Regions from separate parts of the Carnobacterium divergens DSM 20623 genome, predicted to be linked through region 2. Evidence: a T-box and tRNA genes for the amino acid it is inferred to sense, from the RefSeq annotation. Region 2 holds a T-box; the other holds one or more tRNA genes.

Region 1 (16,245 bases), 270 kb from region 2:
ATTGGGTGGTGGTGTGATGAAACAAGAACAATTATTCCCACTAGTACGTCAAGAATTTAAGAAAATGCTAGCAGGTTATGTTCAAGTTCCTCCATTAGATGAGTACATCGTCCCACCAGCACTTGGAGATAATGCTGGAATTACAGGTTGCCTACTACTAGCAGCAGACAGTCTATAAAAAATACCATTCAGTCCTTTAAAGACTGAATGGTATTTTTAATGAGTAAACGCATATTTAATTCGTTTTAACCCTTCGACTAAAGTTGTTCTTGATGTGGCAATATTCATCCGAAGAAATTGACTACCAGCAGGACCAAAGTCAATGCCTGCATTCAACCCAATTTTTCCTACCTCCACAAAATGCTGAGTCAAGGCTTGGTCCTCTAATCCTAAAGAAGAAGCATTAAACCAAACTAAGTAAGTTCCTTGTGGTTTGACAACCATTACTTCAGGTAATTCAGTTGCAAAAAAGTCTACTACCAAAGCTAAGTTTCCTTCCAGATAGTCTAAACAGTCAGCTAACCAATCATCACCTAATCGATAAGCTGCTTCTGTTGCTACATAACCGAAAGTATTAATGCCACTTTGTTCTGATTTATGTTGTTCTTGAACCAATAGATTTCGTAAACCTTCATTATAAACGTAAATCATTGAATTCTTTGTTCCAGCCATATTAAATGTTTTTGTTGCAGCCGTTAAGGTAACAACAAAATCCTGATAACGTTCATCAATCGTTACGACTGAAGTAAAACGATGTGGATTAAAAATCAGATCACCATGAATCTCATCACTTACTAAAATAACCTTGTATTTATAACACAGTTCACTAAGCTGTATCAATTCGTCTTTTGACCAAACTCGTCCACCAGGATTATGAGGATTACATAAAATAAACAATTTTACATCCTTTGTTTTGAATTGCTGTTCTATTTCTTCAAAATTCATGACAAACTGGTTATCTTTAATTGTCAGTTCAGAACGAAGGACCTTTCGTTGATTGGCAGTAATCATAGACGTAAAGGGAGGATATACTGGATCGTGAATCATAACGTTATCCTCAGGTGAGGTAAAGGCATTGACAACTAACGCGAGACTAGGCACAACACCTGGTGAAAATAAAATAGCCTCTCTTGTTAAAGACATATTGTGTTTCTGTTGCTGCCAATCAATAATTGCCTCATAAAGTGAATCAGGTGCTTTTGTATACCCCAAAACAGGACAGTTTTCCAAGGTGTTTTTTAAAGCATCCAACACAACTTTTGGCGTTTTAAAATCCATATCAGCAATCCACATTGGTAAAACCTCAGTTGATCCATAACGATCTTCCAACGTATCCCATTTAATCGAGTTTGTTTCTAAGCGATTAATAACCTCATCAAAATGACTTTCCATAAAATTCCCCCTTAAATAAAAACATTCTATATAGAGTAGTATACTGCATTGAAGACGTTTTCTCAAAAATAGTTACACGAATAAATAAGTAAAAATTCCCCATTTCTAAAAAAGTGGTGCTATAATGAACTAGAATTGATTCATGAAAATCTAAACAAAAGAGGTGAAAACATGAACTACAAAATCGGAACTATTGTAAAAGGCAAAGTAACCGGCATTCAGCCATACGGAGCATTTGTCTCGTTAGATAAAGAAACGCAGGGACTTGTTCATATTTCAGAATGCAAACATGGCTTTGTTAAAAATTTAAATGATGTTCTTCAAGTTGGAGAAGAAATCGAAGTAATGGTTATTGACGTTGATGAGTACACTAAGAAAATCAGTTTATCAATGCGATCACTTGAAGAAAATGTTACATTCCAATACCACCATAAAAAACGCAAAAACAGGCAAGACAAAGCAGTCAAACCAGGATTTCAATCCATTGCGAAAATGCTACCAAAATGGATTGAAGAAGCTAAAAAAGATGAGAAAGCCCGAAACAATTAATTAATTATTAATTAGAGCTTTTAATTTTAAAAAATTATGTTATGATACAAATTGTACTATTTCTAGAAGTTAAAATTATAGTGTGGGGTGCATATAAAATGATTGAGAAACAATGGGTTGCAGGAACCGTAATGGCTCTTGATAAGGATGGAAAGTCCGTATTTTTAGTTGCCAATCAGTCTGGCAAAGCAGATGACTTTTCTTTTCCGGCAACAAAACTATCAAAAGATAGAACTGGTTTAGCCAGTATTTTAGAAGATTTAAAAGAGAAATTAACCATTGAAGTCTCATCATTAAATTTATTTGAACTAACAAATGCCGTAGTAGATGACATGCGAATTCCTTTATTTGTATTTGAAATGCCAAAAGAAATGGAAAATTTAGAAATGCTTTTAAAACCTTCAGAATCCAATTTGTCATGGCAGCACACAAGTGCTTTGAGAGATGCATTGAAAACTTGGGAAATCTCAGGAGTACCACAATTTTAAATATAACTAAAACAGGAAGCTCTTATTTAAAAGAACTTCCTGTTTTTTCTTGCATTTTCCTTCAAAAACTACTAAAGTAGAAAGGGAATACAAAGCTTGTAAAATTTAATATCGGAGGGTAAAATATGCCACATATTCAATTTGATTATTCAAAAATCGACCAATTTTTACAACCACACGAAGTTGATTACTTACAACAACAAGTAACAACGGCAGATGAGATGCTACGTAAAGGAACAGGACAAGGCAGTGACTTCTTAGGGTGGATTGATTTACCAACTGCTTACGATAAAGAAGAATTTAGCAGAATTAAAGCTGCAGCTAAAAAAATTCAATCAGATTCTGAAATCCTGATTGTAATTGGTATTGGCGGTTCTTATTTAGGAGCAAAAGCTGCTTTAGACTTTTTAAACCACTCATTCTATAACCTAATAGGCAAAGAAGACCGTAAAGCACCACAAATTTTCTTTGCTGGAAATAGCATTAGTTCAAGCTACCTACATGATTTAATTGAAGTAATTGGCGACCGTGATTTCTCAGTAAACATCATTTCAAAATCAGGTACAACAACAGAACCTGCAATCGCATTCCGCGTCTTTAAAGAATTACTAATTAAAAAATACGGAGCAGAAGAAGCTAAAAAACGTATTTATGCAACAACAGACAAAGCTCGTGGCGCTTTAAAAGAAGAAGCCAACGCAGAAGGATACGAATCGTTTATTATCCCAGATGATGTAGGAGGACGTTTCTCTGTTTTAACACCCGTTGGATTATTGCCAATCGCAGCAAGTGGAGCAGATATTGATGCTTTAATGAAAGGTGCTGCTGACGCTAGCGTTGCTTATTCAAGTGATAAACTAGAAGAAAACGAAGCATATCAATATGCAGCTGTTCGTAATGCTTTATACCGCAAAGGAAAAGTAACCGAGCTTTTAATCAACTATGAACCAAGTCTACAATACTTCTCAGAATGGTGGAAACAGTTATTCGGAGAGTCAGAAGGAAAAGACCAAAAAGGCATCTATCCATCAAGTGCAAACTTTTCAACTGATTTACACTCCCTAGGACAATATATCCAAGAAGGACGTCGCAATATCTTTGAAACAGTTATCAAAGTAGACAAAGCACGTCATGATATTAAAATCCCAGTAACAGAATCAGACTTAGACGGTTTAGGTTATTTACAAGGAAAAGAAATTGATTTTGTAAACACAAAAGCATTCCAAGGAACATTATTGGCACACACAGATGGAGAAGTTCCTAACTTGTTAGTTACAATTCCAGAAACAGATGCGTACACATTAGGCTACTTGATGTACTTCTTTGAAATTGCAGTAGGAATTTCAGGTTATTTAAATGGTGTCAATCCATTCGACCAACCAGGAGTCGAAGCTTATAAAAAAAATATGTTCGCCCTTTTAGGTAAACCTGGTTTCGAAGAGTTAGCAAAAGAATTAAATGAACGTCTATAAAATATCTCATTAAACAAACTAAATAGACATGTACTTAAAAGTGCATGTCTATTTTTATATCTTACTATAGAAGAAAAGAGGGAAAAATGAATACACAACTAAAGTTAAACAAAGCCAGTATGAAGGAGTACACACTTATAACTGATTTGTTGATAGAATCTGCAAAATGGTTAAAAGCAAAAGGTTCTAAGCAATGGAACGGCATTTTGGAAGGAAAGGACAATCACGATACAAAATCAGCTATTGAAAGAGGAGATGTTTTTTATTTTACTAAGGGAGATGCCCTAGCCGGAATGTGTATTTTGTGGAATAAACAAAGTTCATGGGATCAGGAACTTTGGGGAGTAGACAAGAGTGATCATTATTTTTACTTGCATCGATTAGCGATTAATCGTCATTATTCAGGTCAAGGTATAGCGATGGAAATTCTCACTGAAGTGGAAAAATATAGCAAATCTAAAGGTAAAAAAGAAATTCGATTGGATTGTATTGCGGATAATAAAGTTTTAAATGCATTATATCAAAATGCAGGATTTAACTTTTTTAAAACAATTTACCAACATGATGCAGGAGAACAAATAGCAGATTTCAATTTGTATAAGTTAGATTGCTAAGTCTAAGCAATCTAACTTATCAATAAACACGTATGTAATAAGGTTTAACATGCGTTAAAATACTGGATTATCCAGTATGAAATCGGGTCTATAAATAGAATTGTACGGCTTATTAAAAAAATGTATAAAAATGTGTAGATTTCTATTGACCAATAATCAGAAACTTGGTATAGTAGTTGATGTCGCTAAGAGCTAATAACTCCTAGAAAGACATTGAAAAATGTTTTTAAATAAGTGTTGACAAACATTGATTGAATGTGATAATATTTCTAAGTCGTCAATTAAGAACGACGACAGATATGAATAATTATTCAATCGAAAAAATATTTATTCAAAAGTGTTGACAAACTTCTAAACGAATGTTAATATATAGAAGTTGTTAAAACGACAACGAAACAACTTAGACCTTTGAAAACTGAACAAAGTAAGACGAACCAAATGTGTAGGGTCTCTTGACTAGGTCAAGAGAAACAAACAAAATAGTGAATAATTATTCGCTAGCAATCAAAAATGAGCATAAGACTTCGGTCTTAATCATAACTTTTATATGAGAGTTTGATCCTGGCTCAGGACGAACGCTGGCGGCATGCCTAATACATGCAAGTCGAACGCACGAAGTTGAAAAGCTTGCTTTTCGACCAAGTGAGTGGCGGACGGGTGAGTAACACGTGGGTAACCTGCCCATAAGAGGGGGATAACATTCGGAAACGGATGCTAATACCGCATATTTCAAGTGACCGCATGGTCGCTTGATGAAAGGTGGCTTCGGCTACCACTTATGGATGGACCCGCGGTGCATTAGTTAGTTGGTGAGGTAATGGCTCACCAAGACCATGATGCATAGCCGACCTGAGAGGGTGATCGGCCACACTGGGACTGAGACACGGCCCAGACTCCTACGGGAGGCAGCAGTAGGGAATCTTCCGCAATGGACGAAAGTCTGACGGAGCAATGCCGCGTGAGTGAAGAAGGTTTTCGGATCGTAAAACTCTGTTGTTAGAGAAGAACAAGGATGAGAGTAACTGCTCATCCCCTGACGGTATCTAACCAGAAAGCCACGGCTAACTACGTGCCAGCAGCCGCGGTAATACGTAGGTGGCAAGCGTTGTCCGGATTTATTGGGCGTAAAGCGAGCGCAGGCGGTTCTTTAAGTCTGATGTGAAAGCCCCCGGCTCAACCGGGGAGGGTCATTGGAAACTGGAGAACTTGAGTGCAGAAGAGGAGAGTGGAATTCCATGTGTAGCGGTGAAATGCGTAGATATATGGAGGAACACCAGTGGCGAAGGCGACTCTCTGGTCTGTAACTGACGCTGAGGCTCGAAAGCGTGGGGAGCAAACAGGATTAGATACCCTGGTAGTCCACGCTGTAAACGATGAGTGCTAAGTGTTGGAGGGTTTCCGCCCTTCAGTGCTGCAGCTAACGCATTAAGCACTCCGCCTGGGGAGTACGACCGCAAGGTTGAAACTCAAAGGAATTGACGGGGACCCGCACAAGCGGTGGAGCATGTGGTTTAATTCGAAGCAACGCGAAGAACCTTACCAGGTCTTGACATCCTTTGACCACTCGAGAGATCGAGCTTTCCCTTCGGGGACAAAGTGACAGGTGGTGCATGGTTGTCGTCAGCTCGTGTCGTGAGATGTTGGGTTAAGTCCCGCAACGAGCGCAACCCTTATTACTAGTTGCCAGCATTCAGTTGGGCACTCTAGTGAGACTGCCGGTGACAAACCGGAGGAAGGTGGGGATGACGTCAAATCATCATGCCCCTTATGACCTGGGCTACACACGTGCTACAATGGATGGTACAACGAGTCGCGAAGTCGTGAGGCCAAGCTAATCTCTTAAAGCCATTCTCAGTTCGGATTGTAGGCTGCAACTCGCCTACATGAAGCCGGAATCGCTAGTAATCGCGGATCAGAACGCCGCGGTGAATACGTTCCCGGGTCTTGTACACACCGCCCGTCACACCACGAGAGTTTGTAACACCCGAAGCCGGTGAGGTAACCTTTTAGGAGCCAGCCGTCTAAGGTGGGATAGATAATTGGGGTGAAGTCGTAACAAGGTAGCCGTATCGGAAGGTGCGGCTGGATCACCTCCTTTCTAAGGAATATTACGGAAACCCCACACATTCGTCATTACTTTGTTCAGTTTTGAGAGGTCTAATCTTCTCATTTAAATACCCTTAAAAAGGGGCCTTAGCTCAGCTGGGAGAGCGCCTGCCTTGCACGCAGGAGGTCAGCGGTTCGATCCCGCTAGGCTCCATTGTAACTTAGGTTGCAAAATTAATTTGTTCTTTGAAAACTGGATATTGTAAGAAAGCAATTTATGAAAAAAGAAACAATGTATACACCGCGTTTTAAATGAGTTTTTTAACGTTCTTATCGTAAGATAAAACGTATTAACGACAATTTTGAGTAATCAAAATAGGTTAAGTTAATAAGGGCGCACGGTGGATGCCTTGGCACTAGGAGCCGAAGAAGGACGGGACTAACTCCGATATGCTTTGGGGAGCTGTAAGTAAGCTTTGATCCAAAGATTTCCGAATGGGGGAACCCAGCATCTTTTATAGGATGTTACTACTAACTGAATACATAGGTTAGTAGAGGTAGACGCAGAGAACTGAAACATCTAAGTACCTGCAGGAAGAGAAAGAAAATTCGATTCCCTGAGTAGCGGCGAGCGAAACGGGAAGAGCCCAAACCAAAGAGCTTGCTCTTTGGGGTTGTAGGACACGACATTAAGAGTCATAAATGAATTTTGTAGAAGAAGCGACTTGGAAAGGTCCGCCGAAGAGGGTAAAAGCCCCGTATTTGAAACAAAGTTCACTCTGTTGTGTATCCTGAGTACGGCGGAACACGAGAAATTCCGTCGGAATCCGCGGGGACCATCCCGCAAGGCTAAATACTCCCTAGTGACCGATAGTGAACCAGTACCGTGAGGGAAAGGTGAAAAGAACCCCGGAAGGGGAGTGAAAGAGTACCTGAAACCGTGTGCTTACAAATAGTTAGAGCCCGTTAATGGGTGATAGCGTGCCTTTTGTAGAATGAACCGGCGAGTTACGATTACATGCGAGGTTAAGTTGATAAGACGGAGCCGCAGCGAAAGCGAGTCTGAATAGGGCGAATGAGTATGTGGTCGTAGACCCGAAACCAAGTGACCTACCCATGTCCAGGTTGAAGGTGCGGTAATACGCACTGGAGGACCGAACCCACGTATGTTGAAAAATGCGGGGATGAGGTGTGGGTAGCGGAGAAATTCCAATCGAACTTGGAGATAGCTGGTTCTCTCCGAAATAGCTTTAGGGCTAGCCTCGGAATTAAGAATCATGGAGGTAGAGCCACTGTTTGGACTAGGGGCCCTTCTAGGGTTACCGAATTCAGATAAACTCCGAATGCCATTGATTTATATCCGGGAGTCAGACTGCGAGTGATAAGATCCGTAGTCGAAAGGGAAACAGCCCAGACCACCAGCTAAGGTCCCAAAGTTACTGTTAAGTGGAAAAGGATGTGGGGTTGCTTAGACAACTAGGATGTTGGCTCAGAAGCAGCCATCATTTAAAGAGTGCGTAATAGCTCACTAGTCGAGTGACCCTGCGCCGAAAATTTACCGGGGCTAAACAGTACACCGAAGCTGTGGATAGAACCTTAGGGTTCTATGGTAGGAGAGCGTTCTAAGGGCGTTGAAGCTAGATCGTGAGGACTAGTGGAGCGCTTAGAAGTGAGAATGCCGGTATGAGTAGCGAAAGACGGGTGAGAATCCCGTCCACCGTATGACTAAGGTTTCCTGGGGAAGGCTCGTCCTCCCAGGGTTAGTCGGGACCTAAGCCGAGGCCGATAGGCGTAGGCGATGGACAACAGGTTGATATTCCTGTACCAGTTTGTTTTGTTTGAACAATGGAGGGACGCAGTAGGCTAAGGAATGCGCGCTGTTGGATATGCGCGTCTAAGCAATAAGTCTTGAAGTGAGTTAAATGCTTGCTACTATAAGGACAAGTTGTGATGGGGAGGGAACTAATAGTACCGAAGTTCCTGATGTCACACTGCCAAGAAAAGCTTCTAGTTAGAAACAATCTGCCCGTACCGCAAACCGACACAGGTAGTCGAGGAGAGTATCCTAAGGTGTGCGAGAGAACTCTCGTTAAGGAACTCGGCAAAATGACCCCGTAACTTCGGGAGAAGGGGTGCTGACCAATTGGTCAGCCGCAGTGAATAGGCCCAGGCGACTGTTTATCAAAAACACAGGTCTCTGCAAAATCGTAAGATGACGTATAGGGGCTGACGCCTGCCCGGTGCTGGAAGGTTAAGAGGATGGGTTAGCTTCGGCGAAGCTCAGAATTGAAGCCCCAGTAAACGGCGGCCGTAACTATAACGGTCCTAAGGTAGCGAAATTCCTTGTCGGGTAAGTTCCGACCCGCACGAAAGGCGTAACGATCTGGGCACTGTCTCAACGAGAGACTCGGTGAAATTATAGTACCTGTGAAGATGCAGGTTACCCGCGACAGGACGGAAAGACCCCATGGAGCTTTACTGCAGTTTGATATTGAGTGTTTGTACAGCTTGTACAGGATAGGTAGGAGCCATAGAAGCCGGGACGCCAGTCTCGGTGGAGGCATTGGTGGGATACTACCCTTGCTGTATGACCACTCTAACCCTCACCACTAATCGTGGTGGGAGACAGTGTCAGACGGGCAGTTTGACTGGGGCGGTCGCCTCCTAAAGAGTAACGGAGGCGCCCAAAGGTTCCCTCAGAATGGTTGGAAATCATTCGTAGAGTGTAAAGGCAGAAGGGAGCTTGACTGCGAGACCTACAAGTCGAGCAGGGACGAAAGTCGGGCTTAGTGATCCGGTGGTTCCGCATGGAAGGGCCATCGCTCAACGGATAAAAGCTACCCTGGGGATAACAGGCTTATCTCCCCCAAGAGTCCACATCGACGGGGAGGTTTGGCACCTCGATGTCGGCTCATCGCATCCTGGGGCTGTAGTCGGTCCCAAGGGTTGGGCTGTTCGCCCATTAAAGCGGTACGCGAGCTGGGTTCAGAACGTCGTGAGACAGTTCGGTCCCTATCCGTCGCGGGCGTAGGAAATTTGAGAGGAGCTGTCCTTAGTACGAGAGGACCGGGATGGACACACCGCTGGTGTACCAGTTGTTCTGCCAAGAGCATCGCTGGGTAGCTATGTGTGGAAGGGATAAACGCTGAAAGCATCTAAGCGTGAAGCCCCCCTCGAGATGAGATTTCCCATTGCTTCGGCAAGTAAGACCCCTGAGAGATGATCAGGTAGATAGGTTGGAAGTGGAAGTACAGCGATGTATGGAGCGGACCAATACTAATCGGTCGAGGACTTAACCAAATAAATGGTGGAACACATGAATCAAAAAGTAAATTGTGCTTACAATATCCAGTTTTGAGAGAACGAAGTTGTCTCAACTAAATAAGAAGTGTGGTGGCGACAGCGAGAAGGATACACCTGTTCCCATGCCGAACACAGAAGTTAAGCTTCTCAGCGCCGATAGTAGTTAGGGGTTTCCCCTTGTGAGGGTAGGACGTTGCCACGCAGATTATTTATTTTAAATTTCATATGGAGGTTTAGCTCAGCTGGGAGAGCATCTGCCTTACAAGCAGAGGGTCAGCGGTTCGATCCCGTTAACCTCCACCATGAGTCATTAGCTCAGTTGGTAGAGCATCTGACTTTTAATCAGAGGGTCGTAGGTTCGAATCCTACATGACTCATAACTAAGCATTTCAAATGTGTAGTTATGCCATACTTTTGCGGGTGTGGCGGAATTGGCAGACGCACTAGATTTAGGATCTAGCGCCTAACGGCGTGGGGGTTCAAGTCCCTTCACCCGCACCATTTATTTTATATAGCCGGCTTAGCTCAGTTGGTAGAGCATCTGATTTGTAATCAGAGGGTCGAGGGTTCAACTCCTTTAGCCGGCACCATTTTGCGGAAATAGCTCAGTGGTAGAGCACCACCTTGCCAAGGTGGGGGTCGCGGGTTCGAACCCCGTTTTCCGCTTGTTAGACTAATAATAAGATTGCCCAGATTGAAAAATCTGATCCACATTCCATGCCGGGGTGGCGGAACTGGCAGACGCACAGGACTTAAAATCCTGCGGTGAGTGATCACCGTGCCGGTTCGATTCCGGCCCTCGGCACCATTTGCACCCATAGCTCAACTGGATAGAGTACCTGACTACGAATCAGGCGGTTAGAGGTTCGACCCCTCTTGGGTGCATTCTTTAGAAATAAAGATCATATCTTCGAGTTCAAAACGGGAAGTAGCTCAGCTTGGTAGAGCACTTGGTTTGGGACCAAGGGGTCGCAGGTTCGAATCCTGTCTTCCCGATTGATTTTAATTATGGGGCCTTAGCTCAGCTGGGAGAGCGCCTGCCTTGCACGCAGGAGGTCAGCGGTTCGATCCCGCTAGGCTCCACTTTTAAAAACTTAGATATAATTATTTTGGCGGTGTAGCTCAGCTGGCTAGAGCGTCCGGTTCATACCCGGGAGGTCGGGGGTTCGATCCCCTTCGCCGCTATTAAATGAATAGACCTCGGACCTTTAGCTCAGTTGGTTAGAGCAAACGGCTCATAACCGTTCGGTCGTAGGTTCGAGTCCTACAAGGTCCATTGATATATTCAAATATTCATATTATTTTTTTCGGAGGATTACCCAAGTCCGGCTGAAGGGAACGGTCTTGAAAACCGTCAGGTGGGTAAAACCACGCAAGGGTTCGAATCCCTTATCCTCCTTACTACTTTTTATTAAGTAGAGAAACATTTAAATTATCGCGGGGTGGAGCAGTTGGCAGCTCGTCGGGCTCATAACCCGAAGGTCACAGGTTCAAGTCCTGTCCCCGCAATTTCTCTAAAACACTTGTTTAAAGAGAAGAAGTGACGCAATACAACATACATTTTTGGTTTGGTAGTTCAGCTGGTTAGAATGCCTGCCTGTCACGCAGGAGGTCGCGGGTTCGAGTCCCGTCCAGACCGTTAGAAATATATTTGGCTCAGTAGCTCAGTTGGTAGAGCAATGGATTGAAGCTCCATGTGTCGGCAGTTCGATTCTGTCCTGCGCCATATTTATTTTGCGGGTGTAGTTTAGTGGTAAAACCACAGCCTTCCAAGCTGTTGTCGCGAGTTCGATTCTCGTCACCCGCTTTTACGTTTTATGGGCCTATAGCTCAGCTGGTTAGAGCGCACGCCTGATAAGCGTGAGGTCGATGGTTCGAGTCCATTTAGGCCCATTGTAAATAAATACTTTTAAAATATTGGATTGGGGAAGTACTCAAGTGGCTGAAGAGGCGCCCCTGCTAAGGGTGTAGGTCGTTAACGCGGCGCGAGGGTTCAAATCCCTCCTTCTCCGTATTTTAATTTTAATAAAAAGGCCCGTTGGTCAAGCGGTTAAGACACCGCCCTTTCACGGCGGTATCACGGGTTCGATTCCCGTACGGGTCATAGTTTTATAAAAACTTTTTTTCGGAGGATTACCCAAGTCCGGCTGAAGGGAACGGTCTTGAAAACCGTCAGGTGGGTAAAACCACGCAAGGGTTCGAATCCCTTATCCTCCTTACTACTTTTTATTAAGTAGAGAAACATTTAAATTATCGCGGGGTGGAGCAGTTGGCAGCTCGTCGGGCTCATAACCCGAAGGTCACAGGTTCAAGTCCTGTCCCCGCAATTTCTCTAAAACACTTGTTTAAAGAGAAGAAGTGACGCAATACAACATACATTTTTGGTTTGGTAGTTCAGCTGGTTAGAATGCCTGCCTGTCACGCAGGAGGTCGCGGGTTCGAGTCCCGTCCAGACCGTTTTATAGTATTGCGGGTGTAGTTTAGTGGTAAAACCACAGCCTTCCAAGCTGTTGTCGCGAGTTCGATTCTCGTCACCCGCTTTTTTTTTTTATGGGCCTATAGCTCAGCTGGTTAGAGCGCACGCCTGATAAGCGTGAGGTCGATGGTTCGAGTCCATTTAGGCCCATTGTAAATAAATACTTTTAAAATATTGGATTGGGGAAGTACTCAAGTGGCTGAAGAGGCGCCCCTGCTAAGGGTGTAGGTCGTTAACGCGGCGCGAGGGTTCAAATCCCTCCTTCTCCGTATTTTAATTTTAATAAAAAGGCCCGTTGGTCAAGCGGTTAAGACACCGCCCTTTCACGGCGGTATCACGGGTTCGATTCCCGTACGGGTCATTGAGTCTTCTGATTATCAGAAGACTTTTTTTGTTTTATAAACGAATGAAAAGACATTACTGAGAGCTACCTCGGTAATGTCTTTTTCATTCGTTTATCATTTTTGGGTAACAAATACTTTAATCAAGGCTGTAATACATAGTAAGATAGTAAATAGTATTTGGAACAGATTGATTAGTTTTATTTTGTAACTAGTAGAGTGATTGATTTTATTTACTTGAAATAATTGTATGACTTTTATTGCTAGTGGGATACTTAGTAATAAAAGAAAAATCCAGTTTTTAAGATAGTTAGGAAGATAGAGACTTAAAAAGGTAAAAATATAGGTACTTAGAATAAGGGAAATTAGATATAAAAAAGATTTTTTTGAGGTTATTTTCGTTTGCAAATCTACTTCAACGAGCTGCTTACTGTAGCCTATAAATACATGCAAGATGATTGATGAAAGGCTCCAATAATAAAGTTCTTTAGATATAAAACCAGTTTGGATATAAAAGCTAATGTAAGTCAAGATTCCTCCTTTAAATAAACTTGTTAAAATTAAAGAATATAAACTCAAGCTTAAATTATACGGAATATATTGAAGATGGATGACGATACTATAGAGCAGAAGTAAGATCCCAATTAAAAAGTTATTTGATAGTGTAAAGTAAAACATAAGTAGTAAATTTAAAATTTCAAAAAGAATAATTGGTAGTAACTTTAATTCATGTTTTTCTTTTTGGTGATAAGCAAAAATTTTTTCAAGAAATTGATTTAGTAGAACAAATAAATACAGTAGTAAAAATGAAGTGAATTTGAAGGAACTAAATTGAATAGAAAGAACTGTTCCTAATAAGATTAGTGTGAATGGGGATATAAAAATAAGAAATAGGGGATTAAAAAATAAGGTACGTGTGAAATTTTGTCTCATTTGAATCAAATAAAAAAACTCCTTTTAAGATAGACTTCTTCTATTTTACCAAAAAAAGAAGAAGTATACAGCAAAAAGAGTTTAAATTAATTAATGTTCATGCCTTTTTTTTCAGGAACAGGATCGTAGCCACCTTTAACAAATGGGTGGCAACGTAGAATGCGCCAAATTCCCATTCCAGTTCCTTTTATTGCACCGAATCGTTCAATTGATTGAATCATGTAACTAGAACAAGTAGGAGTATATCGGCAACTTGGAGGAAACATTGGGGATATAAATTTTTGATAAAATTGAACAAAGCCAATTAGTATTTTTTTTAACATCATTCATCTACCTTTATATTATTCATGTATGCTTATGGTAGTGTAACTTGAGTAATAAGTCAAGAATTAATTAAAAAACATTTGATATGATAACAAGTGTATGGTATCATTTATAATGAAAGTTTTTTAAATAAATATTAATAGGAGTTGGAAAATGAAAAAGAAAATGTTGTTGTTATCAGTACTTCTAATAACTTTAGTAGTTGCTGGATGTGGGGGAAATACAAAAAATTCAAAGAGTGATGACAAACCGATTGCTAAAAGTAAAGTAGCAGAAGTTCAAATTGAAAAAGGTGAATATGTTGTTCCTTTTAGTGAGGATGGAGAAGGCGGATCAGATACTTATATTGCTTTACAAGTTAAAGTGAAAAATAAAAGTAAAGAGCAAATGTACATTACAGCGGATAATTTCGCTCTGTATGAAAAAGGTGAAGATGAAAAAATTAATCCAATTACCGACTATAAAAGTGGATTTAAAACATCTGAAGAAGGCGGAAAATTGTCTGCTGATAAAAGTTTAAAATTAACTATCTTATTCAATGTCAAAAAGGATAAAGAATACTCCTTAAATTTTGCAACGAATTCATTTGATGAAGACAATAAAAAAGATGTTGAACTTGCGGTTGATCAAACGCAATACAAAGATAGTTTGAAAAAATTAGATGAACCTAAAAAGGCTTTAGATGCTTATATGGATGTTGTTTTTTTAAATAAAGAAAATGAAAATTATGATAATTTAGTATCGACTAATAGTGAAGAGGCAATTGCAGAATTCAAAAAAGCTTTTAATAAAGTAACAAAAGATTATGTTGTTTATAATTACAAACCAACAGATGATGAGTTAACAACTTTATTTAAAAATTATCAAGAAACTGAAGCTAAAAGAGCTACGATTGAAACAAAATTACTTGGTAATACTGGTGAAAAAGCCCTAGTGGAAGTTAAATTTAAAGGTTTATCAAATGATTCTATTATTGACATTATTAGAGAATACAAAGAAGAATATAATGATGAGAATGACACTTATGATTCTGAAAAATCTGAACAATATGCTCTTACAAAATATCCAGAAATTTTAGAAAAAAGTGAACTTGGGGAACCAAGAAATGATATTAAAGTTTTACTAACTAAAAAAGCCGGAAAATGGGATATTAGTATGAAGAGTAATGTAGATGCTTCAAATGAAAATCTGTTACGTGCTTTTACTGGAAATGTAGATTAATTATTTTATTAAGCCTGTGCTATATTTATAGTATGGGCTTTTTATTTCAAAAAGAATAGGAGCGAGAAAATGAAAAATAAAGATAAAATTTTGCTTGCAATAACTTGTATTCTTATTTTTATATTAGTTATAAGTGTTGGGTTCTATACTACTAGCAAGTCAAAATTTGTTAACAACTTTGAAGTTTTAATTTCCGAAAAAAATATAACAGAGCTACAAAACAGTATGGTTAGCTCTGAAAAAAATTTAGCTCTAAAAAAATCAGATATAAAGTCTTTTATAAATTATTTTGAAAATGATAAAGATAAGAAAAATATTTTTTTTGAAAGTTTAAATGAACAGCTGACTGATTCGAATGAATCGTATCAGAATGACTCTTTTTTTAAAATTGTATCAAAAAAACGTCAATTTTTAATTTTTCCTAAGTATCAAGTAGAGGTTCAACCTCGTTATATTACTATTAGTACAGATGCAGATAAAATTATTTTAAGAGATGCTGAAAAAAAATTAATTAATTATGACACGCGTTCTAAAAAATATGGACCTATATTTCCTGGAAAACATGTTTTTAAGATGGAATTAGTTTCAGATATTCCGATGATTGAAATTACAAAAAAAGATGTAATCGTTTGGGACAAAGATAAAAATTTAGATGCTTATTTAACCAAAGAATTGCCAAAAGAAAAAAGCTTTACAGAAGACGTTGCTAAAACACTAGATCTTTTTTCAACTGATTACGCATCCTTTATTGGGGGAGGTTTTGTTGATGCAGACAGTCCTGTTTTAAAAGAGATGGCTTCTGAACTTATTGGGGTACGTTCAATTTTTAAAACAATTGACTATCAGTATAATGGAATAAAAGTAAACAATGATTCAATTAAGCTTTTTACTAAGGGAAGTAAGTGGCATATGGCAGTAGAATTATTTTTAGATACTGAAACATCATTTGAATCAGTTGCTTTGGAAGGATTTAAAATGGAGATTGAAAAGAGTTCCGTCTATAAATATGAATTAATTTATGATAAAAAAATAAATAAGTGGGAAGTAGTTAATCGTAATGAAGGTTTTGGTAAATCTGATGAATGG
Region 2 (16,245 bases):
TTGACGCACGCATGCCTAATAATAAAACTGGTAGTTTAGCTTCTTTAATTCGTTGAGAAAGCAACGTGATTTCTACTGGACTGGCAGGTCCTAATTTAGGGGCTTGCAAAGGCATAATGGCAGCATTTTTTATTGGTGAGTCAATGACGTCTTGAGGGATACTCACAAAACTTGCGCCTTGTTTTGAACTTCTAGCTGCACGATACGCATTTGACATCACCTCAGAAATATTTTCTGGTTCTTGAATTTCAGCACTGTATTTTGTAATTGGCTCAAACAAAGCAGCATTATCCATACTTTGATGTGTCAGTTTTAGCAAATCAGCTCGTTTCACTTGTCCTCCAATTGCAAGAACTGGATCTCCTTCAGCAGTTGCAGTGACTAATCCAGTTGCCAAATTACTTGCTCCTGGTCCACTGGTTGCAATTACAACGCCAGGTTTACCTGTTAATCGTCCAATTCCAGCAGCCATAAATGCAGCATTTTGTTCATGACGAGCGACAATTAATTCAGGTCCTCTATCTAATAAACTGTCAAAAACACGGTCAATTTTTGCTCCCGGAATTCCAAAAACATACTCGACTTCGTGATTAATTAAACTATCGACAACAGCGTCTCCACCATATTTTATTTTTTCTGACATATTCAATTCCTCCACCTATCTCATTTAACTTTAACTATTCATATTATATAATGATATCATAAGTAATAGATTTTACAACTAATTGAAACAGAAAACTTCCAACTATAAAATAACAAATTATAGGAACACTCGCGAGGAAAAAGCCTTACTCTAATCGCCTTAATATATAAAACGTTTACAACTAATTATTAAGGCCTATTCTGCTCTCTTTACTTTTTTAATCCGATCTTATATTAATACAATTTTGTATTTTTTATATCTTTTTCAAGTTTAATTTGATGCAAGTAAAAAAAAGAAGTGACTCCATAGAAAGGAGTCACTTCTTTTGATTGAATTCAAAAATTATAGTTTTACAACGTTAGCTGCTTGTGCGCCACGATTTCCTTCAACGATTTCGAATTCTACTGGTTGGCCTTCTTCAAGTGTTTTAAAACCGTCACCTGTAATTGCGCTAAAATGTACGAATACATCTTCTCCGCCTTCTACTTCGATAAAGCCAAAACCTTTTTCACTGTTAAACCATTTTACTGTACCTTTTTCCATCTGTCCGTGACCTCCATTTATCTCTTTTTGCAATAGATTTCTTTGATAAAAAGTCCAAGTTTAGTTGTTTCTATTTTAATTAAAAGAGAAATAAACCATTCAAGTCCTCTTGAATTCAAACTCTTCTCGCCATTATAAAAGTAAACCCATCACGAATCCATTATAGCTCAATATTTTTTCTTATGCAAGGGTTTTACACGTTGGTTTAATAACCTTTTTAATATATTTTTAGTTCTTTTTTAAAACGTTTTGAGCCTCTTTGATAAATTCTTGATACGCGTCATTTTCATTTAAAATCATTAATTGGCTATTACTAAAATCACCCTTTTGTGCATCTGATAACGATAGTGTGATTTTTTGTAAATAGGTAGCATTTCCAATTAATTCCATCCAATAATTGTCTTCATTGTCTTGATGAACAATCGTTTGAACCATTCCACCTGGATTGAAAACTTGAATTTTTTGATCAAATGACCCCTCTTTTAATAAAACATACATTAGACTGCTGGCAGACATCGCTGTCCCACAAGCATTTGTAAAACCAACGCCACGCTCATAAGTTTTCACAAAAATTTGATCTTTTCCTAATACTTCAACAAAACTAACATTAACGCCATCAATAAAATAAGGGTTTTCTCCATTAACGAATCGTGCTATTTCTTCAAGTAAAGGACTCTCCATTGTTTCATGGTCAACAAAACTAATTAAATGTGGATTTGGAACCGCCACTGCTGAAAATAACAGCTTTGAATCTAGCTCTTTAAATGGCTGATTGATTAACGTTTCTCCTTTGCCAATTAAAGGCAGTGTAGAAGTTTGAAAAGATACAGGTGAAATTTCTACTTGATAGGTTGCAACATCATTCCCAATTTCAGTGGTTTTTTGAACTAATAAATTGGCATGCATCGTTTCTACATGAAAGTAATCTAATTGCTCTTTTTCTGCAAGGTAACGCGCCACCGTTCTTAACCCATTGCCACACATACTCGCTTCACTACCGTCACTATTGATTACACGCATTTTAGCAACTGCTTCCGGCTGTGAGCTCTTAGTGATTAATAGAATTCCATCTGCTCCATTCAATAAACCTGTTTCACGATTCGTTAACGTTGTTGTTACTTTCATTATTTCTGCTTCTGTTAAAGGTCTTTCTAAAATTGTTTCATCAAGAATGAAAAAACTATTTTCTGAACCGTGAACTTTTATCAGGTCAAGTTCCATCAAAACCACTCCTCTATGTCCATTTTAATAACATTATCTTATCATAAAAACGATTAGTTGACTATTTACTTCATTGAGTAAAAAAACCGAATCTTAATTTCTAAGATTCGGTTCAATTGAATTTACTCCGCTTCTTCTGGTAAAAGAGCTGCTGGATAATGTTCCTCGACAATTGTAGCACAACGATCACACAAGTTTGGAGCGTCTGAATGACTGCCAACGTCATGTTTCACTCCACGACATCGCTCACAAGTTTCTCCTTCAGCTTTTTCAATCAAAATGGCTGCAGAATCAAATTGTAATGCATTTTCAGGTGCTGTTTCTTTCATGCCTTTTACTTCTAAATCAGACACAATAAACAGTTGAGCAAGATTGCTATCTAAAGCAGCAATCAACGCTTTCGTTTGTTCATTTGGATAAAGCACTAATTTTGCTTCAAAGGATTTTCCAATTTTCTTTTCATTTCGCGCTTCTTCTAGTGCTTTTTGAACATCATTTCTTAAGTCCATAAAGGCTTCCCACATATCCACTAATTCTTCTTCATTTGGATAATGAGTCACTTCTGGCATTTCTGCTAATTGAACATAGTCTTCTTCCTCGTTTAAGAAATCCCAAACCTCTTCGGCTGTATGAGGTAAAATTGGTGTCAATAATTTTGTTAATGTTACTAATACTTCATAAAAAACAGTTTGCATTGCACGACGCTCATAGGCATCTGCCGCTTCAATATAAACAACATCTTTAGCAAAGTCTAGATAAAATTGTGATAGGTCAACCGTACAGAAGTTGTTGATTAATTGATAAATTGTAGAGAATTCATATTTTTCATAGCTTTCTTCTACTTTTCCAACTAATTGATTTAGTCGAATCATTAAATATTTATCTACTGAACGCAAATTGTTATAGTCGACTGCATCTGCTTTTTGATCAAAATCAGATGTATTTGCCAATAGGAAACGTAAAGTATTACGGATTTTACGATAAACTTCTGAAACTTGTTTTAAGATTTCATCACTTACTCGAACATCTGCTTGCGTATCAACACTAGCTACCCATAAACGAATAATATCTGCGCCCATTTGTTTCACAACTTTTTCAGGTAAAATCGTATTTCCGATTGATTTACTCATCTTGCGACCTTCACCATCTAATACCATCCCTTGAGAAAGAACCGTTTTGTATGGTGCAATTCCGTTAATTGCGACACTTGTTGTAATACTTGAGTTAAACCAACCACGGTACTGATCTGACCCTTCTAGATACATATCAGCTGGATACGTTAAATAAGGTCTCGCTGCTAAAACGGCTTGGTGAGAAGAGCCTGAATCAAACCAAACATCCATAATGTCATTTTCTTTTGTAAATTCACCATTTGGACTTGATGGATGAGTAAATCCTGCAGGTAATAAGTCTTTTGCTTCTCTTTCAAACCAAACATTTGAACCATGTTCGCCAAATAATGTCGCAACGTGGTCAATTGTTTCTGGAGTAATAATAGCTTCTCCATTTTCACCATAGAAAATTGGCAATGGAACACCCCATGCACGTTGTCTTGAAATAACCCAATCGCCACGATCACGAACCATATTATAAAGACGAGTCATTCCCCATTTTTGAACCCATTCAACGCCTTCAACAGCTGTTAAAATATCCGCGCGGATGTCATCAATTGAAGCAAACCATTGCGGTGTTGCTCGGAAAATAACCGGTTTTTTTGTTCTCCAGTCATGTGGGTAACTATGAGTAAAGAAATCAAGTTTTAGTAATGCTCCTTTTTCGTCAAGAGCTTCTGTAATCAATTTATTTCCTTTGTCATAAAAGACACCTTCAAAACCAGGAGCTTCATCAGTGAAGACACCACGATCGTCAATTGGTGATAAAACACCTAATTTATATTTTTGGCCAATAATAAAGTCATCGTCACCATGTCCTGGAGCTGTATGAACTAAACCAGTACCAGCGTCTAACGTCACATGATCGCCGACCATTACTAATGAGGTGCGTTCGTATAGTGGATGTTGTGCCGTCATATATTCCATTTCAGACCCTTTTAATTCACTTAAAACTTCAACAGACTCCCAGCCAATTGCATTTTGAACCGTTTCTAATAGGTCCTTAGCCACTACAAACTTTTTGCCGTCAGCTAAAACAACTACATAATCATATAAGGCATTTACTGAGATTCCTAAGTTAGAAGGAATTGTCCAAGGCGTTGTTGTCCAAATAACTAAGGACGTATCAGTATCTAAGACTCCTTTTCCGTCTACTACTTTAAATGCGACGTAGATTGAAGGAGATTTAACGTCTTTGTATTCAATTTCCGCTTCTGCTAGTGCTGATTCGCTTGAAGGTGACCAGTAAATTGGTTTTAATCCTTTGTAAATATAGCCTTTTTCAGCCATTTTTCCAAAGACACGAATTTGTGCTTCTTCGTATTCTGGTTGTAACGTTACATAAGGATGATCCCATTCTCCAGCAACACCTAAACGTTTGAAATCTTCACGTTGTTTGTTGACTTGCTCCCATGCATATTCTTCACATTTTTTACGGAATTCAGCGACTGTCATTTCTTTGCGCTTAACTCCTTTATTTGTTAAAGCTTGCTCGATTGGCAAACCATGAGTATCCCAACCAGGAACGTATGGTGAACGGAAACCTGACATTGATTTATGACGGATAATGATGTCTTTGCTGATTTTGTTTAAGGCATGCCCCATATGGATATTGCCATTTGCATAAGGAGGGCCATCATGTAAAACAAAGCTTGGTTTGCCTTCATTTAATTTTTGACGTTGAGCGTAAATGTCAACAGTCTCCCAATTTTTTTGCCATTCCACTTCTCTTGTTGGTAAATTTCCACGCATTGGAAAATCTGTTTTTCCAAGCTGTAATGTTTCTTTCATTTTCATGTTATATAAACTCCTTATCTATTTTAAAATTTAGTTTAATTTATTAAAAAAAGACTCCACCCCTATAGTAGGGACGAAGTCTTCGTGTTACCACCCAAGTTTAAGAAAAATTTCTTTTTCTCCTCAAGTAATTGTTAACGCCAATCAAACGAATTAGCTTACTTAGTTTCAGCTAATTGACTCCTAGAGGATCTAATCATAACAGGGACTTGCTAGTCTTTCACCATTCACTAGCTCGCTAAAAGTATTGTTATCATTTTTCTGTTCTATTCAAAGTCATTTATTTTTCTTCTGGCAATTCAATAGCTTCCAGTGTACCTTCTACTCGGTAGTTTAAATCTTCTGGCGATTCTTCTGCTACACTTGTATCAACATCATCAAATTTTTTAATATCTGCGACATCAATTGGTTCTTGGATTGCTACTTCTTCCGTGTCTTCAGTTGCTTTTGGTAAATCTGCTAAAACTTCTTTTAAAGTTGGAATTTCCAAGGTTTCTCCTGGTGTTGTTTGTAACAACTCATCCCATTCCTTGTTGCGTACCATTTCTAATTGTGATTCGATCATTAATTGTAGACGTTGTTTAAACACACGACTTTGTTTTTTCAAGCCATCTGTTTCAATGCTAATTTTGCGTGCTTTTGTAACAGCTTCATCTAGTAAACGATCTGCATTTTTTTCAGCATCCATCATGATAATTTTAGATTCTTTATTTGCATTTTCTTTTACGCGATCTGCTGCCTCTTGAGCTACAATAATCGATTTATTTAAAGCATCTTGCAAGTTATTGAAATGTTCTACTTTTTCTTCGCTGAATTTTAATTGTTTCTCTAATTCACGTTTCTCTTTTAGCACCATTTCATAATCTTTAATGATTTGATCTAAATAATCATTGACCTCATCTTGGTCATATCCACGCATCTTGACAGGGAACTCTTTGTTATGTATATCTAACGGAGTTAACACCATGGAAGACACCTCCAATTTCATTTTATATTGTTGTTTACTATTATAAGCTACAAATGGAATTTCTACAAGAAATGTCTTTTGTTATTTAAAAAGAACACCGAATCGAATTCGCCATTTGTCTTTTTTAGTCTTACCTTCAATTTCTTTGATCTGAATTCGACCAAAACCTCGAACAGATAAAATATCTAACAAGCCTATTTCAAAATCAGGTCGCAAGATTTCTGCCCAATTCAATTTTACTTTACCAGCTTCAATCAACTGTTTTGCTCGTTGTCTTGAAATATTGAAAATACTTGAAATAATCGTGTCTATTCGCATGGATGAAACCGTCCCGCTAATATAACTCCAATCATCAATTGGGGTTATAATGTCTACATAGGTCCGTTCTTCAACTCGAATCGACACATTGCCAATTTTTTCAATTTGATTTCGAACATAACTTTCCATTGATTCATCTATAAAAAATTGCCAACGTTCTCCATCACAAATAATATCTCCAAAAAACTCCCGTTTTACCCCAGTTGAAATTAGAGTTCCTAAAATCTTACTATGAGTTAAATGAGCAAACTTTACAGGATAATGAATCTCACATAAAGCAACCTTAAAATCATCTTGCTTGGGAATAAAATATTCTGGGCAAATAAAGGCTCGTTTTCGCTCAGCTGATTCGTATCCGCCAAATAAATACAATTTTAGTTCGCTTCTTTTGCCAATCAACGTTTCAATAATATAGACTTGTCTAGGATCTAAAAACTTGGTCAAATAGGGTGTATATTGATCTTCACATTCTTGAATCCAACCCGTTACAGCATCAATAAAAGAGCGCTCTTCTTTTCTAAAATGCTGATACACATTTTCAATCATCTTTCAGCGCCCCCTTATTCTTATGATGCTATGGTTTGAATTAAAAACATTAAAACATAATAAAGTCCACGATTTACTAAACTTAAAACAATCAATGCCACAATTGGTGAAAAGCTAATCCCTCCAATTGGTGGGATAATTCTTCTAAAGACATCTAAATAAGGCTCACAAAGTCTGGCTAATATTTCTCCTAGCTTAGAATTATAAGCGCCAGGTAACCAAGACAGCAGGGCATAGACAACAATTAAAATAGAATAAATATTAATCGCTTCGGATAACACTCTGTACACAAATATTAAAATATCTATCATATTGTTTTCAAACACCTCTTTCTAGTAGAATTCCTTATCGCGCATCATTTCTGTTAACATACCATCAATTTCAACATTTGGTGGTGTACACAAGAAAATTTCATCGCCGATACGTTGAATATCTCCACTAATTGCATAAATGGTTCCTGTTAAGAAGTCCACAATTCGTTTAGCTTGATCTTCTTCAATCCGATTGAAATTTAAAATCACTGATTCATTTGCCATTAACAAATCTGCAACTTCTTGAACTTCTGAATAAACGCGCGGTTCAAAAACAACAATTTTAGATTGAGATGGAATCGCTTGTTGATTCAAGGGAACAACTTTATTGCTTGTCTTAACAGCGTTGACATTGCGTGTGTTAAATGATGCTTTACTTTTTGGTTCAGTGTAAGCTTTCTCTTGAGCTTGAATAGGCGCTGCTGCTTTTTCAGTTTTTTGATCGTATTCTTCATACTCATAATCTTCTTCTTCATCATTTAAACCAAAAAATTGGCTAAAATTACCCATGAGTCCCATATTCTCGTCCTCCCTTATTTTAGTCTTTAAACAAAGCTGTTCCAACTCGTACAAATGTCGCGCCTTCCTCGGCAGCAATCTGATAGTCATTACTCATTCCCATACTCAATTCTGTACAGGGAGCGTATGAAATGCCTTTAACTTGAATCGTATTTTTTAGTTGATAAAGAGTTGAAAAGGCTTTGCGAATAGTTGCTTCATCTGCATCGATTGGAGCCATTGTCATTAGACCGATGATTTTTATTTTAGAATAGTCTTGTAAAGAATCAATAAAAGCTTCAATCTCTGAAGGATTTATGCCATGTTTCGACTCCTCACCTGTAACATTCACTTCAAGAAAGCAATTGATTGTGTGTTCTGCACGCTTTTCGATTTCCTTAGCTAAAGAAATGCGATCTAACGCATGAAAATAATCAATTTCATTAATAACTTGCTTCACTTTTCTCGTTTGTAAATTACCAATATAATGCCATTTGATGTCATTATCTGGTAAATAAGTTTTTTTTGCTTGTAAACCTTCTGGTCTATTTTCAGCTAAATGACGAATTCCTAAATCATAAATTTCTTTTGTTACTTCATTAGAAACAGCTTTTGTCACTGCAATCAACGTTACATCTGAGCGTTTACGCCCAACTGTATTAATTGCTTGGCATAGCGTTGACTCCACTGCTTCTAAATTTTTAGAAATTTTCATTTATTTACGACGTCTTCTAAAGAATGGTGGTGTGTCTAAACTATCATCGTCATTTCCATGCCCTTTTTCTGGCGATGAATCGCGTTTAAATACATCAAAATCAGCTTTTTCTGTTGGTGCTTCTTCGCGTCCACTTGTTTCACGAACATTAGGCTCACGACGAATATCCCAATCGCCAAATGGATCTTTTTCAGCTTGGTTGCTTGCAGGTGCTGATTGACTTTGTTCCTCATTGCGTTTGCTATAAGGTGTTGCTTCATTTGTATTTGAAAAACTACGCGTTCTTGAACTATCGCGTCGAGCTTCTTGCCCACGTTGATTGTCAATCCCAGTCGCAATTACAGTTACGATTACTTCATCGCCAAGTTTTTCGTTGATTGATGTTCCAAAAATAATATTTACTTCAGTTGTTGAAGCTGCTGAAACGATATCAGAAGCATCTTGTGCTTCAAATAAGGTTAAGTCTGGTCCACCAGTAATGTTTAGTAATACTTGTTCAGCACCATCAATTGATACTTCTAGTAATGGTGAAGAAATCGCTTTTTTAGTTGCTTCAGCTGTTCTGTTTTCACCACTTGCCATACCAATTCCCATCAACGCAGAACCTTGATTTTCCATAACTGTTTTTACATCAGCGAAATCTAAGTTTACATATCCTGGAGCTGTGATTAAATCTGAAATACCTTGTACCCCTTGGCGTAATACGTTATCTGCTTCGTGGAAAGCTTCTAACATTGGTGTCTTTTTGTCAACGATTTCTAGTAAACGATTGTTTGAAATAATAACCAATGTATCTACATGGTCTTTCATTTCAGAAACACCTTCTGCAGCAAAACGGCCACGTTTTGGACCTTCAAAAGTAAAGGGTCTTGTAATAACACCAACAGTCAATGCACTTTGTTCTTTTGCAATTCTAGCAACAATTGGTGCAGCTCCTGTTCCTGTTCCGCCACCCATACCTGCAGTAACAAATATCATATCTGCTCCACTTAAAGCTTCTGCAATTTGTTCTTCACTTTCTTCTGCAGCTTTACGTCCAATTTCTGGATTTGAACCTGCTCCAAGACCTCTTGTTAATTTTGGTCCTAATTGAATTTTGATTTCAGCATTTGAACTTTGTAGTGCTTGAATATCCGTATTAGCAACGATAAATTCAACACCTTTAACACCTTCATCAATCATACGATTTACTGCATTGTTTCCTGCTCCACCGACACCAATAACTTTAATGACAGCACCGTTGTTTATCATTGAATCAAATTCTAATTCCATCCTATTTCCTCCTACTAACATCGATTATTTTCTGTTTTACCATTCGTCTATGTTGATTAATCAAAGAAGTTAGAAAAGAAATTTTTTGCTTTGTTGCTTAACTTATCTTCTTCTTTTTTTGGCTGTTTTTCTTCTCGTGGTGTTGGGGCATTATTTTCAAAAACGTGTTCTTCAACGTGGTGTTGGTTCACTCGTTCATCCATATGATGCACTTTCCGACCTTTTGATACTGCGTGAATCTCATCTAAATTAGCCACATATTCAATCAAACCAATTCCGGTAGAAAAGGCTGGGAAACGCATGCCCATTTGATCTGGAACATATAGTTTCACATTGATTTCAAAAATATCTTTCGCCAATTCAATCACTCCTGGTAACGAAGCAGCTCCACCAGTTAGAACGATTCCTCCTGGTAATTCTCTTGCACCAACAATATCTAATTCAGCTTTTATTTTTTCGAAAATTTGGACTAGACGAGCTTCAATAATTTCTGATAAATATTGTTCATCAATTTTGACTGGCTCATTTTTGCCAATCGTTTCAACTGGAAAAACTTCATCAGGAGAAGTTTCTTCTGGCAATGCAAATCCATAATCACGTTTAATTTTTTCAGCATTTTCAAGGGTGGTATTCAAAATAATTGAAATATCTTTTGAAACGTATTCGCCACCTTCTGGATCAACAAATGTATATTTTAATTGATTGTCATGAATAACAGAAGCAGAGGTTTGTCCCCCCCCCATATCAATGATAATCGTTCCAAAATCACGTTCGCCTTTTGATAAAGCGGTACTTCCGACTGCAAGAGGTTGAACGACGATTTCCTCAATTTGTAATCCTGCCTTTTCTACACAACGTTTTGTGTTATGTAAAATCGTTTTGGGTCCTGTTAGCATCGTAGCGTGCATTTCTAAACGAACACCAATCATTCCTCTTGGATCACGAATTCCATCAAAGCCATCAACAATAAATTCTTCTGGAATCACCGAAATAATTTCTCTTTCTGGCGGAACTGATCTTACCATTGCCGCAGCCATTACATTTTCAACATCCAACTCACTAATTTCACGATTATCTCCTGAAACGGCAATCATTCCATGGCAACTTTCAATTTCAACACTATTTGATGGAATTCCAACGATGACATTGTTAATATCCATATTTGCTTTTTGTTCAGCTTGTTTAACTGCTTTTTTAATTGATTCAACTGTTTGATCGATGTCGACAATAATCCCTCGACTTAGACCTTCTGATTTTTCATTTCCAACTCCAATAATGTTCATTTGACCATTGACATACTCAGCAACTACTACTTTTATTGAAGTGGTTCCAATATCTAGACTCACATAAATCCCAGTATTTCCCATTAATTGAAACCTCCTTAATTGACCTAAGATTTTAGTTTTTCTCAATAAATGATACACATTTTTAATTTTACCATATTTATCAGTATTTTACGAAGATTTTAGTAGAATTATTCTGTACATTATTAATTTTGTTATTTTTTTATTAAAATGGTTCGAAATAAACGCCCACTTCCATATTTATAATTCCTTTTTGGTCCCCTAAACTTTTTACAAAGCTTGGATAATACGCCATTTTTTCAGCAAAAGATGGGATACTTGCTTGCACTAAATTTCCATCATTCATATTTATTTTAATTAAATAGTCATCTGTTTTATTGGATTGATGCTCAATATCTGACATACTATTTTTAATGTCGCTGCTTAACTGGCTGTATTGTAAAATCATTTCATCTAAAGCAGGTCCTTCTTTAAAGTTCTTAAAGATTGGGGGATTGCCTATTGAAACTTTTCTACTTTCTTTTACAATTTTTCCATTTTCTAAAATATTGTAGTATTGATCGTCTTTAGCTAAGTAAGCTACCGTTTTATATTCTTTGATTGCTACCTCATAGCTGTTAACTCCATCGAATTTTAAATGGACTGATTTAACTTGATTTAATTTCCCTTTAATTTCTTGCTCCATCTTAGCTCGATTAAAATAAGCTTCCCATAAAGAGTCTCCTTTTTTCAATTGACTGGCGTCAATAACCGACTGGTCAAAAACTTCATTTGTACCAGAAACAGTTACTTTTGAAATGCGACTTAAAGGTGAAATAAAATAAAGAATCACTAAAATTGTAAAAGAAAATAAAAAAACCATTGGAATCAATCGACGCAACATCTTTCTTCGTCTTTGTTCCTTTAAACGGGGTAGCTTGTGTTCCATTGAGAGCACTTTTTTTCCAGCTTTGTTTTTCTTTTTTTCTTCGCTACTAACTGTTTTTTCACTATTTTTTTCACTATTTTGTTCAGCTGCTTTTTTTTGCTGTTCTTGCTCCCAAGGAGTTAAAGAAGGCGCAGGCTCTTTAGCAGTATTTTTTTTATACGAACTTCTTTTATTCCAATTTGCCATGCGTCTTCGCTCCCTTCTCGTTTTTAGTTGTTTATTAACTTATTGATTAAACGAATCAATCGATCACTGGCGTCAACTACACCTAATTTTTTTGCTTCTTTTGCCATTTCTTCACGTAAAGGTTCATTCAACATTAATTCGTCTGCTGCTTGAATAAATTGCGCTCCATTTAATTCATTGTCTGGAATCAAACGTGCTGCATTTTGATGAGATAGACTTTCAGCATTTTTTGTTTGATGGTCATTCGTGACGTATGGGCTGGGAATTAATATACTTGGCAAACCTAATGCCGTTAGTTCAGCCAGCGTTGTCGCTCCACTTCTTCCCATTACCACCGAAACATTTGCAAAAACTTCAGGCATATTGTAAATATATGGAACAACAGCCACATTTTTGTTTTGGAGATTTAATTTTTCAACTTCTTGATTGATTTTTTCATAATGAACTTCCCCAGTCGCAAAAAGAACTTGATAGTCTTTTGTTGCTAATTCTGGTAAAGCTTCAAGAAATGCTTCATTAATTTTTCTAGCTCCACGACTCCCACCAAAAATCAATAGTGTTGGAGTTTGAGTTGCTAGACCATATTCAGTTAAAACAGGTGATTTTTCAATATTCGCTACTTCTTGGGCTCTTGGATTCCCAGTTAAAACTACTTTATCTTGAAATTTAGGGAATTCAGCTCTTGCTTCTTCAAAACAAATTGCAATTTTAGATACAAAGCGAGCTAAAAATTTATTGGTTACGCCGGCAACACTGTTTTGCTCATGGATAATGGTAGGTACATTCAATTTAGCAGCTGCGTAAACAACAGGGCCGCAAACATATCCACCCGTTCCAATCACAATATCCGGTTTAAATTCTTTTACAATTTTTTTTGAATCTGCTACACTTTTAAAAAATAATTGAATCGTTTTAAAATTAGAAAGTGATAGAGAACGTTTAAAGCCTTGAATCTCCACTGATTTAAATGGAATTCCCGCCTTTTCAACAATCTTCTTTTCTAAGCCTTTTTCTGTTCCAACATAGAGAACTTCAACAGTGGGATTCATTACTTGAAGACGTCGAATCAGGGCTAGAGCTGGATAAATATGTCCACCAGTGCCACCACCAGATAAAATAATTTTCATAATAATAACGTAAGGCTTTTTAATAAAGCATTACTCCTCCTGTTCTTCAACTTCTTCAATCAATTGATCAATTGCATTGATAAACGCATCGCCACGAACTTCAAAACTACGGTATTGATCCCAACTAGCGCACGCTGGAGATAATAAAATAATTTCTTCCGGTTCACTTAATTCATACGCAACTGGGACTGCTGCTTCAACGTTTTGAACATGTTGAATGGTTTTAACTCCTGCTTCAATACCTGCTGCTTCAATTTTACTAGCTGTCTCACCAAAAACAATGAGCGCTTTGACGTTTTTTAAAGCTGGAACAAGTTCTTCAAAGCCATTTCCTCGATCCAAGCCGCCGGCTAATAAGATGACCGGTTTACTGAATCCTTTTAATGCATTTTCAGTTGCTAAAATATTCGTTGCTTTAGAGTCATTATAGAATTTACGTTGTTTAAACTCCGTCACAAATTGTGTCCGATGTTTAACACCTGAAAAATTCGTTAATAACTCTACAATGTTTTCATTGTTTTGTCCTACTAATTTTGCAACCGCAATTGCAGCCAACGCATTTTCAACATTATGCTCACCTGGTACGACAATATCATTTTTATTCATAATAGCTTCATCTTGATAATAAATCATGTCATCTTTTACATAAGCGCCATTTTTTAAACTCTCTTTTCTTGAGAATGGAATAATTTTTGCTTTACTTGTTTTAGACAATTCACGCAACTCTTCTTGATCCCAATTTAAAATTAAATAGTCATCTGCTGTTTGATTTTCAGTAATACGCCATTTGGCTGCTACGTATTCGTCTCGTGAGCCATGATAATCAATATGGGCTTCAAAAATATTGGTGATGACAGCAATTTGTGGTCGTAATGTTTTAATTCCCATTAATTGGAAACTTGATAACTCAATCACGATTTCATCATCTTTAGTTGCTGTTTGAGCAACTAAACTAGCTGGTGTCCCTATATTTCCTGCAACATAAGCATGACCATTTTTACGGTTATGATTTAAAATTTCAGCAATCATCGTGGTAGTTGTTGTTTTCCCATTAGTTCCAGTAATGCCGATAATTTTACTTTCAGCAACTTCATAAGCTAATTCAACTTCTGTAATAACAGGTATTCCTTTTTCAATTGCACGATGTACAATTGGGTTGTTATACATGATACCAGGATTTTTTACAACTAATTCAAAATCCTCATCTAACAATTCAACTGGATGTCCGCCTGTTACAACCCGAATTCCTGATTCTAAAAGTTCTTGCGCTTCTGGGTTTTCTTCAAAGCTCTTATAATCGTTAACGGTAACTAATGCGCCTAATTCATGCAACAATTTAGCCGCGTTCACGCCACTCATTGCTAAACCGACAACCAATACTTTTTTATGTTCGTAAGCTGTTACTTTTTTCATTCTAAAAAGCCTCCTGTTAAAGAATAATCACTAGTGCTAAAGCGGCTGCAACTAAACCAACAGCCCAAAATGTTAAAACAACACGCCATTCACTCCAACCACTCATTTCAAAATGATGATGGATTGGACTCATTTTAAAGACACGTTTACCAGTTAATTTGAAGGATGTTACCTGAATCATAACGCTTGCCGTTTCAATAACAAAGATTAATCCAATCAATAGCAATGACCATTCTTGATGTAACAGAATAGAAACAGCTGCTAATCCGCCACCTAATGCTAACGAACCAACATCTCCCATAAATATTTTTGCTGGTTTTTTATTAAAGAAAAAGAACCCAACAAGTCCACCAATTACAGCTAAACAAAAAATCAAAATATCTGTTTGACCTTGTTTAAATGCTAAAACGGCATACGCACCATAAGCAATACTTGCCGTGCCTGCCACCAAACCATCTAAACCATCTGTTAAATTAATTGCATTTGAGAAACCAACTAACCAAACAATAACAAAAACAGCATACAACCACCCAATATTCACTTCACCAAAAAACGGAAGGTACAATAATGTATCTAAGCCTTCTATTCGGTATACAGCAAAAAATACAATACCGCCAATAATTTGACCGATTAATTTTTGTTTAGATGTCAAACCAAGATTTCTTTTTTTAAAGACTTTGATAAAATCATCTAAAAAACCTAAAATACCGTAAAGAACTAGGATAAACATTAGCAACCCTAAAGATATCGTTAAGGATTTTTGCCAAATGCCAACCCAAACACTCGTAATAACAATGGCGATTAGGAAGACTAAACCACCCATTGTCGGTGTTCCAGTTTTCACTTCATGCCATTTTGGACCGTCTTCTCTTGTTGTTTGTCCTAATTGTTTCATTCTAAAATAACCAATAAATATTGGCATCGCCATAATTGTTAGTGCAAAACCACTGACAACTGGCATTAACATTTCTGTCCAATGCATGTTCAACCGCTCCTAATTTTCAGTGACGACCATCACTTTTTTAAAGATTCTCTGCTACATTTCATGAAATTTCAAAATCGCTTTTTCTGCTTCTTCAACATCATCAAAATGATGTTTCGTTGTACCAATAATTTGATAATCTTCATGCCCTTTACCTGCAATCAGCACCACATCATTCGGTTTTGCTTGTTGAATAGCTGATTCTATTGCTTCACGACGATCTACCATCAGCTGATATTCCTCATCTACAAGTTCACTTACTACATCTTTTAAAATTAAAGTTGGATCTTCTGTTCGAGGATTGTCAGAAGTAAAAATAACATGATCTGCAAAATCCATTGCCACTCGTGCCATTTTAGGAC

What was found. A T-box is a leader RNA that pairs with one kind of tRNA and senses whether it is charged. The one in region 2 lies ahead of ileS (isoleucine--tRNA ligase), so its partner is inferred to be a tRNA-Ile.
Region 1: it encodes a tRNA-Ile, which carries the amino acid that the T-box ahead of ileS (isoleucine--tRNA ligase) is inferred to sense. The anticodon was not compared.

The regions. Positions count from the first base shown of each region.
Region 1 covers NZ_JQLO01000001.1:346,807-363,051, forward strand. Annotated here, with positions in the region: gene BR52_RS01665 (ROK family protein) at 1-178, shown strand, start outside; gene BR52_RS01670 (MalY/PatB family protein) at 217-1,392, opposite strand; gene BR52_RS01675 (CvfD/Ygs/GSP13 family RNA-binding post-transcriptional regulator) at 1,564-1,941, shown strand; gene BR52_RS01680 (hypothetical protein) at 2,040-2,429, shown strand; gene BR52_RS01685 (glucose-6-phosphate isomerase) at 2,555-3,901, shown strand; gene BR52_RS01690 (GNAT family N-acetyltransferase) at 3,988-4,515, shown strand; rRNA gene BR52_RS01695 (16S ribosomal RNA) at 5,059-6,613, shown strand; tRNA gene BR52_RS01700 (tRNA-Ala) at 6,703-6,775, shown strand; rRNA gene BR52_RS01705 (23S ribosomal RNA) at 6,940-9,861, shown strand; rRNA gene rrf (5S ribosomal RNA) at 9,951-10,066, shown strand; tRNA gene BR52_RS01715 (tRNA-Val) at 10,092-10,167, shown strand; tRNA gene BR52_RS01720 (tRNA-Lys) at 10,169-10,241, shown strand; tRNA gene BR52_RS01725 (tRNA-Leu) at 10,281-10,365, shown strand; tRNA gene BR52_RS01730 (tRNA-Thr) at 10,379-10,454, shown strand; tRNA gene BR52_RS01735 (tRNA-Gly) at 10,459-10,530, shown strand; tRNA gene BR52_RS01740 (tRNA-Leu) at 10,584-10,672, shown strand; tRNA gene BR52_RS01745 (tRNA-Arg) at 10,676-10,749, shown strand; tRNA gene BR52_RS01750 (tRNA-Pro) at 10,787-10,860, shown strand; tRNA gene BR52_RS01755 (tRNA-Ala) at 10,875-10,947, shown strand; tRNA gene BR52_RS01760 (tRNA-Met) at 10,976-11,049, shown strand; tRNA gene BR52_RS01765 (tRNA-Ile) at 11,067-11,140, shown strand; tRNA gene BR52_RS01770 (tRNA-Ser) at 11,174-11,263, shown strand; tRNA gene BR52_RS01775 (tRNA-Met) at 11,301-11,373, shown strand; tRNA gene BR52_RS01780 (tRNA-Asp) at 11,430-11,503, shown strand; tRNA gene BR52_RS01785 (tRNA-Phe) at 11,518-11,590, shown strand; tRNA gene BR52_RS01790 (tRNA-Gly) at 11,601-11,671, shown strand; tRNA gene BR52_RS01795 (tRNA-Ile) at 11,684-11,757, shown strand; tRNA gene BR52_RS01800 (tRNA-Ser) at 11,789-11,876, shown strand; tRNA gene BR52_RS01805 (tRNA-Glu) at 11,897-11,968, shown strand; tRNA gene BR52_RS01810 (tRNA-Ser) at 11,992-12,081, shown strand; tRNA gene BR52_RS01815 (tRNA-Met) at 12,119-12,191, shown strand; tRNA gene BR52_RS01820 (tRNA-Asp) at 12,248-12,321, shown strand; tRNA gene BR52_RS01825 (tRNA-Gly) at 12,334-12,404, shown strand; tRNA gene BR52_RS01830 (tRNA-Ile) at 12,417-12,490, shown strand; tRNA gene BR52_RS01835 (tRNA-Ser) at 12,522-12,609, shown strand; tRNA gene BR52_RS01840 (tRNA-Glu) at 12,630-12,701, shown strand; gene yidD (membrane protein insertion efficiency factor YidD) at 13,701-13,940, opposite strand; gene BR52_RS01855 (DUF5105 domain-containing protein) at 14,092-15,159, shown strand; gene BR52_RS01860 (TcaA second domain-containing protein) at 15,229-16,245, shown strand, end outside.
Region 2 covers NZ_JQLO01000001.1:617,423-633,667, reverse strand. Annotated here, with positions in the region: gene alsS (acetolactate synthase AlsS) at 1-643, opposite strand, end outside; gene cspD (cold-shock protein CspD) at 986-1,186, opposite strand; gene dapF (diaminopimelate epimerase) at 1,415-2,407, opposite strand; gene ileS (isoleucine--tRNA ligase) at 2,530-5,316, opposite strand; T-box leader at 5,383-5,599, opposite strand; gene BR52_RS03120 (DivIVA domain-containing protein) at 5,597-6,283, opposite strand; gene BR52_RS03115 (YlmH family RNA-binding protein) at 6,365-7,147, opposite strand; gene BR52_RS03110 (YggT family protein) at 7,168-7,458, opposite strand; gene BR52_RS03105 (cell division protein SepF) at 7,480-7,977, opposite strand; gene BR52_RS03100 (YggS family pyridoxal phosphate-dependent enzyme) at 7,997-8,671, opposite strand; gene ftsZ (cell division protein FtsZ) at 8,672-9,943, opposite strand; gene ftsA (cell division protein FtsA) at 10,000-11,310, opposite strand; gene BR52_RS03085 (cell division protein FtsQ/DivIB) at 11,453-12,361, opposite strand; gene murG (undecaprenyldiphospho-muramoylpentapeptide beta-N-acetylglucosaminyltransferase) at 12,385-13,488, opposite strand; gene murD (UDP-N-acetylmuramoyl-L-alanine--D-glutamate ligase) at 13,519-14,901, opposite strand; gene mraY (phospho-N-acetylmuramoyl-pentapeptide-transferase) at 14,918-15,883, opposite strand; gene BR52_RS03065 (UDP-N-acetylmuramoyl-L-alanyl-D-glutamate--2,6-diaminopimelate ligase) at 15,938-16,245, opposite strand, start outside.